Regions from separate parts of the Propionibacterium sp. genome, predicted to be linked through region 2. Evidence: riboswitches for the same ligand, from Rfam matches in the RefSeq annotation. Region 2 holds a riboswitch; the other holds the start of a gene.
The links. A riboswitch is a leader RNA that binds a small molecule or an ion and turns the genes downstream of it on or off. The one in region 2 is predicted to bind thiamine pyrophosphate.
Positions count from the first base shown of each region.

Region 1: it holds a riboswitch for thiamine pyrophosphate, as region 2 does, so the genes downstream of both, thiC (phosphomethylpyrimidine synthase ThiC) here and thiM (hydroxyethylthiazole kinase) in region 2, are expected to answer to the same signal.

Region 1 covers NZ_JBDNTB010000022.1:4,772-12,618, reverse strand. The annotation lists gene ABF648_RS05555 (PASTA domain-containing protein) at 1-1,059, shown strand, start outside; gene ABF648_RS05550 (MBL fold metallo-hydrolase) at 1,177-1,827, opposite strand; gene ABF648_RS05545 (TetR/AcrR family transcriptional regulator) at 2,018-2,665, shown strand; gene ABF648_RS05540 (Acg family FMN-binding oxidoreductase) at 2,662-3,924, shown strand; TPP riboswitch at 4,091-4,200, shown strand; gene thiC (phosphomethylpyrimidine synthase ThiC) at 4,193-6,034, shown strand; gene ABF648_RS05530 (class II 3-deoxy-7-phosphoheptulonate synthase) at 6,124-7,509, opposite strand; gene ABF648_RS05525 (lysophospholipid acyltransferase family protein) at 7,635-7,847, opposite strand, start outside.
Region 2 covers NZ_JBDNTB010000006.1:17,117-24,963, forward strand. The annotation lists gene ABF648_RS01775 (hypothetical protein) at 1-81, opposite strand, end outside; gene ABF648_RS01780 (response regulator) at 693-1,355, opposite strand; gene ABF648_RS01785 (sensor histidine kinase) at 1,414-2,640, opposite strand; gene ABF648_RS01790 (FxLYD domain-containing protein) at 2,816-3,379, shown strand; gene ABF648_RS01795 (A/G-specific adenine glycosylase) at 3,661-4,545, shown strand; TPP riboswitch at 4,584-4,690, shown strand; gene thiM (hydroxyethylthiazole kinase) at 4,659-5,516, shown strand; gene thiE (thiamine phosphate synthase) at 5,503-6,177, shown strand; gene thiD (bifunctional hydroxymethylpyrimidine kinase/phosphomethylpyrimidine kinase) at 6,174-6,998, shown strand; gene ABF648_RS01815 (purine-cytosine permease family protein) at 6,995-7,847, shown strand, end outside.

The DNA of each region.
Region 1 (7,847 bases), on a different contig from region 2:
GTGCGACCCTCCAGCAGCCGCTGGACCCAGGTGAGCGGCTCAGCGCGTCCCCGCACGCCGGTGAGCCCGGTGGACATGGGCATCGCGCGGCCACCTCGCCCCCCTGCCCGGCCGCGGCCGCAGAGCCAGCGGACTCCGCGCTTCCCCGACATCGCCCATGACAGGGTGCACCGACGACGCCGCGGTGTGGTCGGAATTCTTCTGGTCCTCGTGCTCGCGGTCGCCGTCGGGCTCGGTTCCTGGTGGTTGGCCGTCGGCCGCTTCGTGAGCGCACCGGCGGTCATCGGCCTCAGCGAGCCACAGGCCGTGGCCGCCGCACACGCCGCAGGACTGCAGATCAACTTCACTGAGCGTCCCGACGAGCAGGTGCCCTCCGGCACCATCATCACCACTGATCCGGCGGCGGGCAGCCGCCTGCCGCGCAACTCCCAGGTGCATGCCGCGCTGTCCACCGGGCCGCAGACCTACCCGATGCCTTCGGTCGTGGGCCTCGACAAGGACGCCGCTGCCGATGCTCTGGAGGCTTCGAATCTGCAGCTGGGCGGCGTCGACGAGCAATACGACGCCACGCATCCGCAAGGCACGGTCATCGCCGCCAGTGCCACCACGGGAACCCAGGTACCCGGCACCCAGGGCGTCACGCTCACTGTCTCCAAGGGCCCAGCCCCTGTACAGGTCACAGATTTCACCGGCAAGTCCGTCTCCAGCGCACAGGCCGCGCTGACGCAGACTGGGCTGTCGGTGAGCATCACCCAGCAGAACTCCGACACGGTCGCCTCGGGCCAGGTCATATCGCAGAACCCGGCCGGCGGGCAGCTGCCACCGGGCAGCACGGTGACGTTCGTGGTCTCGTCGGGTCCGCAGCAGGTGGCCGTCCCCGATGTGAGAGCCCGGACCACCGACGATGCCACGAAGGTGCTCCAGGATGCCGGATTCACGGTGCAGGTGACCATGGTGGACCCCAACTCGCCGATTCACCTGAACCGGGTGCAGCGCTCTGACCCGGCCCAGGGCACCGCTGCAGCCAAGGGCACAACCGTGGGCATCTACATCATCTGAGGGCGCCGACGACGCGGGACGCGACTGTCGGCGGCACCCTGCTGTACGCCGTATCCGGGCGCACCCTCGCCGACGGGCGAGCGAGGCTCAGCTGATCCGGCGCCACCCGTCCGAGGATCACAACTCGATGTCCGGCGTCCACGGCCTGGGGTCGCGCACCGTGACGAAGGAGCTCTTGGTGAGCCGTTGCAGGTGACCGGCGATCATCGAGAAACCACGGTCGTTGAGCAGGCCGTCGTGAATCGGCATCATCTGCTGGGCGCCGACTGCCCGCACGAAGTCGATGGTCTCACCGACCTTCTCCCAGGGCGCCATCATCGGTACGCAGAGCACATCCACACCGTCCGGAGTGGCCTCCAGGGAATCGCCCGGGTGGAAAACGGTGGGCTCGTCGGGGGCGCTGATCACCAGGCCCACATTGTCGACTCTCGGGATGTCGGGGTGGATCACCGCATGGCGCCCGCCAACCGTCCAGATGCGCTGATCCTTCACCGGAATCGTCTCGTCGATCTTCATCGGGCGCGCGCCCGGGATGTCCACCATGGTGGACACCGAGGGTTCGATGTAGAACGGCAGGCCCGGGTGCGAGCGCACGAATCCTGGCAATGCCTCGGGATCGGCGTGGTCGGGGTGCTGGTGGGTGATGAACACGGCGTCGAGGCCTTCAAGACCCTGCCAACCGCTGGAGAAGCAGCCGGGGTCAATCAGCACGCGGGCGCCCCCGGTCTCGATGAGAACACATGAATGGCCCAGATGAGTGATCTTCATGGCCTCACTATGCCCTTGGCGTCAACAGGCGCGACCAGCCGTAGTGATTCGCGCCTCGCCCTCGCAGGAAGCCTTCTGGCAGGACAACGGTGCTGGCGAGCTCGATGTGCCCCGGATGCCCACCCTCAGCAGGGGCGTACACCACCGCGACTATTAGAGTATTTACTCTAATAACTGTTATCCTCGCTGCATGCCCGACCCAACTCGTGTCCCGCAGAGGGCCGCAACGCGGCGCGAAACGATCCTGCGGACAGCCAGACAGTTGTTCTCCGCACACGGCATCGGCCCCGTGACGACCAACCAGATTGCCCGGGAGGCCGGCATCAGCCCGGGCAATCTGTACTACTGGTTCGGCTCGAAGGAAGAAATCGTGCGGAACCTGTTCTCCGACTGGAGCGCACGGATGCAGCCGCCCGACGATCCCACACAGAATCCGCAGGATGCTCTGCAGATGCTCTGGCAGCGCGTCACCGAACAGCCGCAACCCGATGAGGACTACGCCTTCTTCCTGCGCGAACTGTTCGTGCTCCTGCACACTGATCCCCTGCTCGCGGAGAGCTATCGCGCCGGCTACGCGACTCGCCTGGACCACTTCGTCGCTCTCGTGGAAAGGCTCGCCGAGGCCGGCCTGTTAAGGACACCCGAACCACCGACCACGGTGCGGGACATAGTGGGCCTGCTGTGGTTGGTGAGCGAGACCGCGCTTCCGTTCGCGGAGGCGGTCCATGACCAGCGCGTTGACGCGCGCCGGTACGGGCGCGCCGTGATGCAACCGCTGCTCACGACGGCCGGACGCGAGCTGCTCGGTGTGGATGAGCCCGTCAAGGACCTGCCGTGATCGAGCCGGCCGGGCATCGCCCGGACCCACCCGACGATCGCCTCCAGGACGACGGCGGTGACACCACATCCCATGGCATGGCTCGCAGACTGTCGAGACGCAGGATGCTGAAGTCGGCCGGGATCGGCGCCGCCGCGGTTCTGCTCGGCTCCGCGGCAGCGACGGGTGTCCGGGCCCAGACCAATGGTGTGTGGGTCCGCGAGCACGGTGATGCCTATGCGCTGTGGCGCGATTGGCAGGCGGCGCCCGGGCTGGAGAAACTCGTTGCGGCCGGTTCACTGGCGGCCAATCCCCACAACATCCAGCCGTGGTCGTTCGCCCTCGGCGCGAACAGCATCGAGGTCTACTCGGACCCCGCGCGCGCCATGCCGGTGAGCGACTCGTCAGGGCGCGAGCGGATCGCCGGGTGCGGGTGCGCCATCGAGAATCTCGTTGTCGCAGCGCGCTCGGAGGATCTGGACGCAGCCGTCACAGCGTGGCCAGACACCGATCCGGAGCACATTGCACACATCGATCTGGCACCCGGCGGACCGGCCACAGCGCGGGAGCAGGAACTCGCCTCGGCCATTGCAGGCAGGCACACCAATCGCGGACCGTTCAGCAGACGACCCGTGACGTCCGATGTTCTCGAATCGCTCGCCGCCGACGCGCCGGCTGGGGCTGAGTTGGCATGGGTCACCGATCCTGGCAGGATCTCCGCACTCGGAGATCTCTACGTGGCGGCCACCCGGTCCATCACCGAGGACGAGCAGATGTCCACCGAGGCCTTCTCCTGGTTCCGCAACGATCTCGCCGATGTCGAACGTCACCGCGACGGCCTGACCCTCAACTGTCAAGGCCTCGACGGCTTCACCCTCGCCATGGCGAAGATCCTGCCGGCACAGTCGCGCCGCTTCGGTGACGCGTTCTGGCTGCGCACCACTCGCGACACCCACACGGCCACGGCCAGTGCCTATGGCATCGTCCGCGTCAGCGACGTCGAGGACGCCCATGATCGGCTCGCGGGTGGGCGTCTCCTGGAGCACGTACATCTGGCCGCCACCGCCGCAGGGCTCGCCGTGCAGCACATGAACCAGGTCGGCGAGCGGATCACTCGCGAGGCGGCGCTGCGTGCCACTGATCGATTCGGCGCCGGGTGGGCTGACGCAACGGGCATTGCCCCAGGTCAAAGTCTGCTCGGATTCCGAATCGGCTATCCCGGACGCGTGGCCGGGCCGAGTCCCCGACGTCCTGTGAGTGATGTCCTCGTGACACGCTGAGCACGACGTGCGCCGTCGAATGCACGCAGTGCCGCCCGTTGGATTGCGTCCGTGGATCGTCTGGGCGTGATCTCGGCGCCGGTACAGGGCATGGGACTTTCCCGCACCATGTCGCGAACATTTCGGACCCCTCTGCGCGTCGCTGACGAGAGGGAACTAGCATCGCTGACATCCACACGGGCGCCCCACTGCGGGGGCTGAGATCAGACCGACCTGTCTGAGCACCGTCGAACCTGTCCGGGTCATGCCGGCGAAGGAAGAAGGATTCATGCCAGTAAACCCGCACGGTGCCAGCACACCATCGCACGACACCGACCTCCCGCAGCAGGAGGCCAGCACCGAGAAGCAGAACCGGGAGACCGCAGCAGGATCGGCTCAACGAGATCGGGTTCACCTTCGCCGCACCACGCAGCTTCCCTTCACGAACGCGCACGGCAGCTATCTGCTCGACGTTCCGTTCACCGAGATCCCCCTGACCGCCGTCCCTGGTGCAACCCCCTATGAGCCCTTCGTGGACTACTGCACCGAGGGCCCTGCCCATCCCACCGACATCGGCCTTCCGCCCCTGCGCGCCCAGTGGATCGCTGACCGACACGACACCCAGGAGTACGCCTCGGAGACCGCCGATCCCGGTGTTGACAAGGCACGATCTGGGCAGCGTAGAGGTGCTGACCGCGGCTGGCGCGGCCAACAGCGCCACCCTCGTCGGGCGTCCTCCGGCGCCTGCCCGACCCAGCGCCGGTACGCGCGCCAGGGCATCGTCACTCCTGAGATGGCCTTCGCAGCCGAACGAGAGCACTGCTCCGCCCAGCTGGTGCGAGACGAGCTCGCAGCCGGACGCGCAGTGATACCGCTCAACATCAACCATCCCGAGGCCGAGCCGATGATCATCGGCGAACGCTTCCTGGTGAAGATCAACGCCAACCTCGGCAACTCCCAGGTCAGCTCCTCGATCGGCGAAGAGGTGGAGAAACTGAGCTGGGCCACGAAGTGGGGCGCCGACACGGTGATGGATCTGTCGACCGGTGACGACATCCACACCACCCGCGAGTGGATCCTGCGCAACTCCCCCGTACCGATCGGAACGGTGCCGCTCTACCAGGCCCTCGAAGAGGTGGGCCAGGACGCCTCCGAGCTCTCCTGGGAGCTGTTCCGCGACACCGTCGTCGAGCAGTGCGAACAGGGCGTGGACTACATGACCATCCATGCCGGCGTCCGGCTCGGACATGTGCCGCTCACCGCGGATCGGCTCACCGGAATCGTCTCGCGTGGCGGTTCGATCATGGCCTCGTGGTGCCTCGCCCACCACGAGGAGAACTTCCTGTACACGCATTTCGACGAGCTGTGCGAGATCCTGCACAACTACGACGTGTGCTTCTCCCTCGGCGACGGCCTGCGTCCCGGCTGCCTGGCCGATGCCAATGACCAGGCCCAGTTCGCAGAGCTGCTCACCCTGGCCGAACTCACCGAAAAGGCCTGGGCACACGACTGCCAGGTGATGATCGAAGGCCCGGGCCACATTCCCTTCGACACCGTGAAGGCGAACGTCGAGCTGGAGAAGTCGCTGTGCAAAGGGGCGCCGTTCTACACACTCGGGCCGCTCGCCATGGACGCAGCGCCTGGCTACGACCACATCACCAGCGCCATCGGAGCCACCGAGGCAGCCCGGTACGGCACCGCGATGCTGTGCTATGTCACCCCGAAAGAGCATCTGGGCCTGCCCAACCGCGACGACGTGAAGACCGGCGTGATCACCTACAAGATCGCGGCCCACGCCGCAGACATCGCCAAGCACCATGCCGGTGCGCGCGAACGCGACGACGCCATCTCCAGGGCTCGTTTCGAGTTCCGCTGGATGGACCAGTTCAATCTGTCGCTCGACCCGGACACCGCGCTGGCGCTGCACGACGAGGACCAGCCCGCCGAGCCGGCCAAGCTCGCGCACTTCTGCGCGATGTGCGGCCCGAAATTCTGCGCCATGGCGATCTCGCAGAACATCAGGGACCGTTTCGGAGACCGCGACGCCCAGCAGGCCATCGTCACCGGGATGTCAGCGATGAGCATCCTGTTCAAGCAGTCCGGCGGATCGGTCTACCTGCCCGCCAGGTGACTGCGCTCACCACCTGATGGACTGCGATGCTGTCGCGTACACGACACAAGAGTGCAGTCCATCAGGGTTGAGGACGGACCAGCCGGACCTCACTCGTTCCAGTCGGGAGCCGGTGACTCGGTGGCGTACTTGCCGCGGTAGCGGTTCAGGCGCTCGGCGATCATGAAGGCCAGCTCGAGGCTCTGGTTGCGGTTGAGCCGGGGATCGCAGGTGGTCTCGTAACGGCTCGCCAGATCGGTCTCGCTGAGCTGGAAGGCCCCGCCGAGGCACTCGGTGACATCGTCGCCGGTGAGCTCGATGTGCACCCCGCCCGGCCAGGTGCCGAGCTGCTCGTGCACATCGAAGAAGCCGTTGAGCTCCTCCACCACGGCCGCGTACTCGCGGGTCTTGAAACCCTTGGAGGTCTCGAAGGTGTTGCCGTGCATGGGATCGCACACCCAGGCGACCTTGCGGCCGGAGGCCTCGACCTCTTCGATGATCGGCGGCAGCTTCTCGCGCACATTCGAGGCACCCATCCGGGTGATGAAGGTGATCCTGCCCGGAACCCGGGTCGGGTCGAGCCGGTCGGCGATCTCCAGAGCGTCGGCACCGGTGGTGGTCGGCCCGAGCTTGACGCCCAGCGGATTGCGCACGGTACGCAGCAGTTCCACCTGCGCCCCACCGGGCTGGCGGGTGCGCTCACCGATCCAGACCATGTGCGCCGAGGTGTCGTAGGGCGCCTGACTACGCGAATCGATGCGGGTGAGGGCGTACTCGTAGTCCAGCAGCAGCGCCTCGTGGGAGGCGTAGAAGTCGACTGTGCGCATCGTCTCGCCACCAACTCCGCAGGCCTCCATGAAGCCCAGCGCGCGCTCGATCTCGCCGGCCATCTGCTCGTAGCGCTTCTCCACGTGGGTGTCGCGCACGAAGCTTGCGTTCCAGGCGTGCAGCTGGCGCAGATCGGCAAAGCCGCCCTTGACGAAGGCACGCACCAGATTCAGCGTCGACGCCGAGGCGTTGTACATCCTCACCAGCCGCTCGGGATCGCAGCGGCGTGCGTCCTCGGTGAACTCGAAGCCGTTCACCGCATCGCCGCGGTAGGCGGGGTAGGTGATGCCATCGCGAGTTTCGGTGTCCTTGGACCGTGGCTTGGCGTACTGCCCGGCGATCCGGCCGATCTTCACGACCGGCACCTGCGCGGCATAGGTGAGCACGACGCTCATCGCCAGCAGCACGCGCAGTTTGGCCTTGATTGAATTGGCACGTACGCCATCGAAGGTTTCGGCGCAGTCACCGCCCTGCAGGATGAAGGCCCGGCCATTGGCCACCTGGGCGATCTTGGTACGCAACTCGTCGCATTCACCTGCGAAGACCAGCGGGGGAAGGGCCCGCAACCTGTCGATGACATGCTGCCTGGCAACCGGGTCTTCATAAGTTGGCTGCTGAACCTGGGGCAGGGCACGCAGGGTCGACAACGAGGGGATCAGTTCAGACACGCGCTCTAGGCTAGTGTCCCGGCGAGCGCCTCCAAAAACAGCGTGCTGCGCCGTGGGATGAATGCGCTCCCACACCGCTTCCGGTTGCGCGTGGACAGGTCCGCAGGACAACCACCCGAGACCGATCAGTCCCGACGGGCCTTCGATTCCCGCACGGCATTCCTGGCGGCGTGCGCGCGGGCCTCCTGCCGGGCGTGCTCGAGATCGCGCTCGTCCTGGACGCGCATCCGTTCACGCAACTCCGCCTCGCGGCGGCGTTCCTCATCCTGCGTCGGAAAGGCCCGCGCCTGCGCCCGGCGGTGCGCGCGGCGTTCCTCGGCAAGCCTCTCCCTCGCCTG
Region 2 (7,847 bases):
CATCGGCGCCAGATCCGGCCCGAAATCCTGGTCCGCGATCCGTTTCGCCAGCCCGTTCCAGCACCCCACGTGCTTCGCCATGTCATCCAGCGACTCTGATGCCCACAGACCTAGGAAAAATCGTGGATGGATGGCCTGTGATCAAACGCCTGTGTGAGGGCGAAGATCTCCGTTATGTGAAGCGGCTTCTCAGCACAGCCCACAACACGGAAGCCGCATAGATTTCGCTGACTTTCCCTTGTGTGGTTCACCACGATCGAGTGATCCTCATAGTGACGTCGAAAAGTCAGCAGACAGTCGGATGACTTTTTGTGCACCGTCAAAATTATGCGGCCTCCATTGCGTACATACAGACAATGATTCCTCTCCACAACCGCCGTGGAAGCTGGGATATTCGCTTGACATGGATCTGAACCTCCTGCGCCGCAGGAAATATCGTATGGATCCACAACCGGCCCGCCACGTTCGTCGTGTGAGTGACCGGGGACTCGATGGAGGGCAGGATCTTCAACGGCGACGAACTGATTAGACCGATCCCTCGGCCCCACCGAAGGTGACGTGGTGACGACATGCCTCATCACCTGCATCGCTGACCCGGATCGCGCTGGTCGACGTTGATTCTTGTTACTGCGCGTGTGAGCGGGCGCGACTACGGCATTCGCCCCGCGACCTCAGCGCGAGGACCCTCTACGTCACGCCGGCCGGAGCAGTCCCGCACGCTCGGCCAGCACCGCGATACCCACCCGGTTGGCCACTCCGAGCTTGGACTGGATCGTGGCCACATGCGACTTGATGGTCGCCTCGGCGAGATACAGCTGCGCACCAATCGCGGCATTCGTCATTCCCTGCGCAACAGCTGCAGCCACCTCACGCTCACGAGCGGTCAGCCTCGCCACCGCCACTTCGGCAGCACGCCGCTGCTCCACCGCAGGATCCCGCGCGATCTGGTCCAGCAAGCGCCGGGTGCTGCGCGGCGACAGCACGGCGTCCCCAGCCATCACCGATTTGATGGCGCCGATGATCTCATCGGGAGCCGATGTCTTGAGCAGAAATCCGGATGCCCCCGCCTCCAACGCAGACATCACCGCGTCGTCGACATCCCACGTTGTCAGCGCAATGACATACGGCGCATCAGGCCGTTGATCGATCCGCCTGGTGGCAGCGATGCCATCGACTCCGGGCATCCCCAGATCCATCAGCACCACGTCGACCGACTGGCTGCGCACCTGCGCGATGGCCTCCTCCCCATCGCCTGCGGTGCCCACCACCTCGATCTCCTGATCGCTCTCGAGCAGGTACTTCAGACCGGTGACCACCATCGGGTCATCGTCAGCGACAAGCACTCGGATCGGCACGAGCGCATCCTACGGCGAGATGCAGACATGATTGCCAACCAGCGGTCCCGCCGCACCGTCAGCTGATCCGCCAGGGCAGCGTGACATGCACCCGGAACTGGTCTCCGTCCAGGCCGTACCTCATGGTCCCCCCGAGCAGATGGGTGCGTTCCTCGATGCCCTTCAGCCCACGCGATGATCCCGACGGACCCCCGCCCTCCACGTATCGGTTACGTGCGTCGATGACTACGCCCGAAGCAGGGTTGCCCTCCACGGTGAGCAGGACTTGCTCGTGAGGAGCATGTTTACGAGCATTGGTGAGCAACTCCTGCACGATCCGATACACGGCCCGGCTCAACGGTGCCGAGGCAGAATCGGCGTCCTGGATGAATATCGAAGAACTGAGTTGCTGCCCGGCGCCGAAGGACTCCTGCACCACCTTGGCCAGATCCGACAGCGGCACCGCGGGCTGGTCAGTGCCCACCGGTTCACGCAGAAGATTCAACAACGAGCGCAGATCATTCATCGCCTCACCGGCACTCTGCCGCACCAGATGAGCCGACTCGGAAACCTTCGGATCGTCCCCGGAGTTGGCTTCCAAAGCGCCGGCATACAAGGACAGCAGCGACAACCTGTGACCCATCGCATCGTGCACTTCGCGAGCAATGCGCTCACGTTCCTCTCGCCTGGCCAGCTCGTCCCCGAGTTGACCGGTGGTGGCCTGCGCTGCCTGCGCCACACCTGTGGCGGTCACCGCTTCACGCCTGGACCGCACCAGGAGTCCCGTACCGACCGCCATGCCCATGCCCAGCACAAGGACGGCAAATATCTCGGTGACACCGAGCTGGGCGAACTGGGCCTGGTCAGATGGTTGCGGCCCGAAGACGATCTTCAGGAATGACGCGCCACGAGGCTCGGCTCTCGCGTCGGCCAGCACAACCCAGATCGATGTGAGTCCGACACATACGGTCGTCCACCACACGGCAGGTCCCCGTCGGCGGCCAATGAGCGTCGCCAGGCAGATGAGCGGAAGGCCATTGCCGATCGGGATCACCACCGACACCCCGGCCGCCACGAGGGTGATGATGAACGGCCAGCGATGCCGCCAGCACAGGAGGAAGGGCAATCCGAGCGACGCGAACATCGCCAGTACCCCCATCCCGCCCGAAGAACCGTGCTGCATTCCCCACACGGGGGGCGAGTAGGACGCACTCGCCAAACAGGCAACGAGCGCTGACAGCACCAGCAGAACGGTGTGCCACCACACCGGTCGCCGGTCGCTGCCGACCCTTTCGTAATTCCACACAGCGGCATCGTAAGACCGGCCGGTGACTTATTTCGTGAGCCGATCGATGGTCATGGTCCGGCTCCCATTCATTCTTTCGGTGGTGCCAGCAAGGTCCGAACTCCCGATGCGCCCACGGGCGCCTCGGCGGTGTGCTTATCAGGTAATCGATCAACCGCCGTCAAGGAGTTTCGACATGAGCAACGCACCCCAGCAGTATCCCGGCCAGCCGGCTTACGCATATCCAGGAAATGGACCGGCACTGCCGCCGCCGAAGCGGAAGAAGCCGTGGTACAAGAGAGTCTGGGTGTGGGCACTCATCGTTGTTGCCGTCATCATCATCGCCACAGTTTCGAATTCAGGTGGCGGCGACTCGTCCAGCACTTCGAGCCCAGCCGCCTCGCAGGTGGCAGCGCAGGGCCAGGCCGGACAGTCGGCCACAGACCCGACGAAGACGGCAGCCACCCAGGCTGCCAAGCCCAAGGACAAGCTGACTCTTGACGACGGTTGGCAGCTGGACAAGTCAAACCCCTACATGCTCCAGGTGAATGGCTACGTGAGCAACAACACGAACAAGCCCATCAACAACTACATCCAGATCACTTTCGATGAACTGGACAGCGCTGGCGCGAATCTCGGCACCTGCCTGGCCAATACGAACACCATTGACGCGAACGGAAAGTGGAAGTTCTCCGCTGGCTGTGACAAAGATCCAGATGAGGTCGCCACAGTCCGGTTGAAGGACATCACCGGCTTCTGAGATCTCACTCGATCAAGGCCAGCCACGACGCCCCCCCCAGAATTACCGGGGCGGGCGTCGGTGCTTCTGCAGGGTTGCCGACCGGCACCACGCACTGATTCACGCCGTCGCAGCCGTGAGTAGTAACCCGTGCGAAACCCAACCCTCGATCGCCCCCGAGCCCCTGTCAGGGCCATCACGGTCATCGCGAGATGGTTTTCGCACGGATTCTGGCAGACAAGCACGGTGGGCATGCTCGTGCACAGCACATTCTCAGCGGCGACGCCCCCTACACTCGGCCCGTGTCACCCACACCCAGCGAGCGCCGCGAGATCGTCGCGGCCGTGAACCGCTGGTACGCCACCGCAGCGAGGCAACTGCCCTGGCGCGAACCCGGCACCACCCCCTGGGGCATCGTGGTGAGCGAATTCATGGCACAGCAGACACCGGTGGCCCGGGTGATCGAACCGTGGCGGGAGTGGATGAGCCGCTGGCCAACGCCTGCTGCGCTGGCTTCGGCCCCCTCGTCGCAGGCAGTGCTCGCCTGGGGACGCCTCGGTTACCCGCGTCGCGCGCTTCGTCTGCACGCCACCGCGGTCGCCATCACCGAGCTCCACCACGGTGAGGTACCCAGCGAGCGCGCCGAGCTCAGAGCACTGCCAGGTATCGGCGAATACACCGCCGCAGCCATTGCCAGCTTCGCCTTCGGCGCACGTGCCGTCGTGCTGGACACCAACGTCCGCCGGGTACTCGTCCGCCTCGACCGGGGAAAGCAGTTCCCCGCCAACTCCACCACCGCTGCGGAAAGGCGGCTGGCCGAGTCGTGGCTGCCCGAGGACGAGACCACGGCATCACGCTGGGCGGCCTCGTCGATGGAACTGGGCGCGCTCATCTGCACCGCCGCCTCCCCGCTGTGTGCACAATGCCCAGTCGCAACGCACTGCGCCTGGTTGCGGGCCGGCCGCCCCCAGCACGACGGACCACCACGGCGCGTCCAGACATATGCCGGCACCGACCGGCAGGCCCGCGGACGCCTTCTCGACGCGGTGCGAACCACCCCCGATGGCCTCCAGATCGACCTGCTGCTCGGCCGTTGGGCAGGCGATCTCGACCAGGCCATGCGAGCTCTGGACGGGCTGATCGCCGATGGCCTCGTGCACCGGGATGGCGACATCGTCACGCTCTGAGCCACCCGATCGGCAGCGGGGCGCCCGGCCGTATACTGATCGATGATCGCGGGAGCTCGCACACGTGGGCTGAGAGGACGCACCGGGCGTCGACCGCAGAACCTGTCCGGATAATGCCGGCGAAGGGAGTTCTCGTGTCCCAGACAAACAATGCCGTCAAAAAAGGTGCCGTCGATGTCGCTGGTGCACTCACCCGCCTTCGGGAGACCAGCCCGCTCGTGCAATGCCTCACCAATATCGTGGTGGCGAATTTCACCGCGAATGTGCTTCTCAGCGCGGGTGCGACACCGGCAATGGTGGACAACTCCAAGGAATCGCGGCTGTTCTCAGGGGTCGCCAACGGCATACTGGTGAACACCGGCACCCCCTATCCCGACACCACGCTCGGCATGGTGGAAGCCGCCTCCGGCGCGGCGGCCGCACGGACGCCATGGGTGCTCGATCCGGTGGCCGCCGGCCTGCCGTGGCGCACCCAGGTGGCCCGCAACTGCCTGGACGCCGCCAACCCGACCATCATCCGCGGCAATGCCTCCGAGATCCTCGCCCTTTCCGGTGAGGAAGCGGGCGGACGCGGCCCCGACAGCACCGACGAGACCACCGCCGCCCTGTCCTCGGCCACCCGATTGGCCGCCGATCACCGCTGCGTGGTGGCGGTCAGCGGGGCGATCGACCTCATCACCGACGGCACACGCACCGTCTCGGTGGACAACGGCCATCTCTGGATGACCCGGGTCACCGGGGTCGGCTGCGCTCTGGGCGCGCTGATGGCCGCCTTCGCAGCGGTCGCCGAACCCCTCGATGCGGCAGCTACGGCCACCGCCCTGATGTGCGTGGCGGCCGAGCACGCCGCCGCCGAGACCCGCGCACCCGGTTCCTTCGCCGTGGCCTTGGTCGATCACCTCTTCCTCATCACCCCCGACGAGCTGGCCGACGCCGCGAAGGTGGAGGCGATGCAGAATGTCGCGGCCTGAGTTCGACCTGTCGGTCTACCTGGTCACCGACACCGTCCAGTGCGGCGGCCCCGATGCGGTGGTGAGCACTGTTGAACAGGCCGCCACGGCAGGTGTGACCCTTGTCCAGCTGCGCGATCACCACTTGTCAGATGCCGAATTCGTGGATCTCGGCCGCGAGCTCGCCGGAATTCTCAAGGGCTCCGGCATCCCGCTGCTCATCGACGACCGCGTGAATCTGGTGGCCCACATCGGCGCGCAGGGCGCTCATGTGGGTCAGGGCGACATGCCCGTTTCAGAAGCCCGTCGCATTCTCGGCCCTGATGCCATTCTGGGGCTCTCGGCGCAATCCCCCGAGCATGTGCGTACCGCCCAGAGCCTGGGTCTGGCAGTGGTGGACTACCTCGGCGTCGGTGCGCTGCACGCCACCGGCACCAAGCCCGAGGCCGGTGACCTCGGACTTGCCCGGGTGGCCACCGTCACAGCTGCCAGCCCGTGGCCGGTCTGCGCGATCGGTGGCGTCAAGGCCGCCGATGCGCCCGATCTGGCGGCGGTGGGTTGTGCGGGCATGAGCGTTGTCAGCGCCATCTGCGGACAGCCTGACATCGGTGCCGCGACCCGCGAATTGTGCACAGCCTGGAAGGCCGCGCAAGCAGACATGCCGCTGGCCCAGGGGGCATGATGACACCCCCTGTAGCGCTGACCATCGCCGGCAGTGACTCCTCCGGCGGAGCCGGAGTGCAGGCCGATCTCAAGACCTTCTCCGCGCTGGGCGCCTACGGCATGTCCGTGATCGTGGCCCTGACAGCGCAGAACACCACCGGCGTGGCGGGCGTGATGGAAGTGCCACCCGACTTCGTCACCCTGCAATTGGACGCCGTGCGCAGCGATGTGCGAATCGACGCGGTCAAGGTGGGCATGCTCGCCTCGGCCTGCATCGTCGAAGCAGTCTCCGATGGTCTGGACAGCCTGTGTGCCCAGCACCCCGGCCTGCCGATCGTCATCGACCCTGTGATGGTCGCCACCTCCGGAGCACGGCTGCTCGCCGACGACGCTGTGGACGCCGTACGCGCCCTGCTGCCCCGCGCATCGCTCATCACCCCGAACATTCCGGAAGCCGCGGTACTGCTCGGCGAGCCACCGGCCGGCACCGAGCAGGAAATGGTCGACCAGGCCACCCGGCTGCTGGATCTCGGCCCGGCACGGGTGCTGCTCAAGGGTGGACACGGCACGGGAGCCGAATCGGTCGATGTGCTCGCAGAGACCGGCAGCGCCGCACAGCTGCTGCGCGCCCCACGAGTGCCCACCTCCAACACCCATGGCACAGGCTGTTCACTGAGCTCGGCGATCACCGCCCTGCGACCCCGGCGGGCCGACTGGCCGACCGCAGTGCGCGATGCGAAGACCTGGCTCACTGGTGCGCTCGAACACGCCGACGAGCTGGACATCGGCGCCGGTTCTGGGCCCGTTCATCACTTCTACCGATGGTGGAACCAGTCATGACAAGCACTTTCACCCAGGCCCCGGAACGCCATGTGGAGGCCCCGCTCACCCTCACCGACCAGCCGCCACGCACCCTCGGCCTGTGGGCCCAGACCGCCATGTGGGCCTCCTTCGGCATCACCTTGTTCGGACCGCTCACCGGCGCGCTGGTGGCACTGTCGGTGGGCTCCCTGTCCGGCGGCCTGCTGGCCTGCGCGATCGGCACCGTCATCGGTGCTGCGCTGCTGGGTGGCGCTGCGGCGATCGGCGCCAAGCTCGGCACGCCGTCCATGGTCTGCCTGCGCGGCCTGCTCGGGCGCCGGGTCTCGATCCTGCCGACGGTGCTCAACATCGGCCAGGACGTGGGCTGGGCGGCGATGGAGATCATCGTCATCACCGGTGCCGCAGTGACCATCCTCGGCGATGCCTGGCGGTGGCCCTTCATCATCGGCGCCGGCGCGCTCACCACGATCATGGCGATACGCCCGCTGGGTTCGGTCACGATCCTGCGCCGCATCATGTTGTGGCTGGTGCTGGCCGGTTCGGTCTACCTGTTCATCATGGTGCTGCGCCAACCGGCGCACCCGATCCCGCAGGACTCCGTCATCGGCCTGTGGCCCGCAGTCGACCTGGCGGCCGCCCAGGTGGTCTCCTTCGCTCCGCTGGCCGCGGACTATTCGCGGCATTCCAAGACCACCCGGAATGCCTTCACGGGAGCGTCCTTCGGCTACGGCATCGCGATTTTCGCCTACTACTGCCTGGGTGTCTTCGCGGTCGGTCACCTCACCGGTGACCTGAGCGGTACCCATCTGCTGGCCGCGCTGATGGCGCTGCCGGCCGGTGCCATCGCACTGGCCCTGCTGCTCTTCG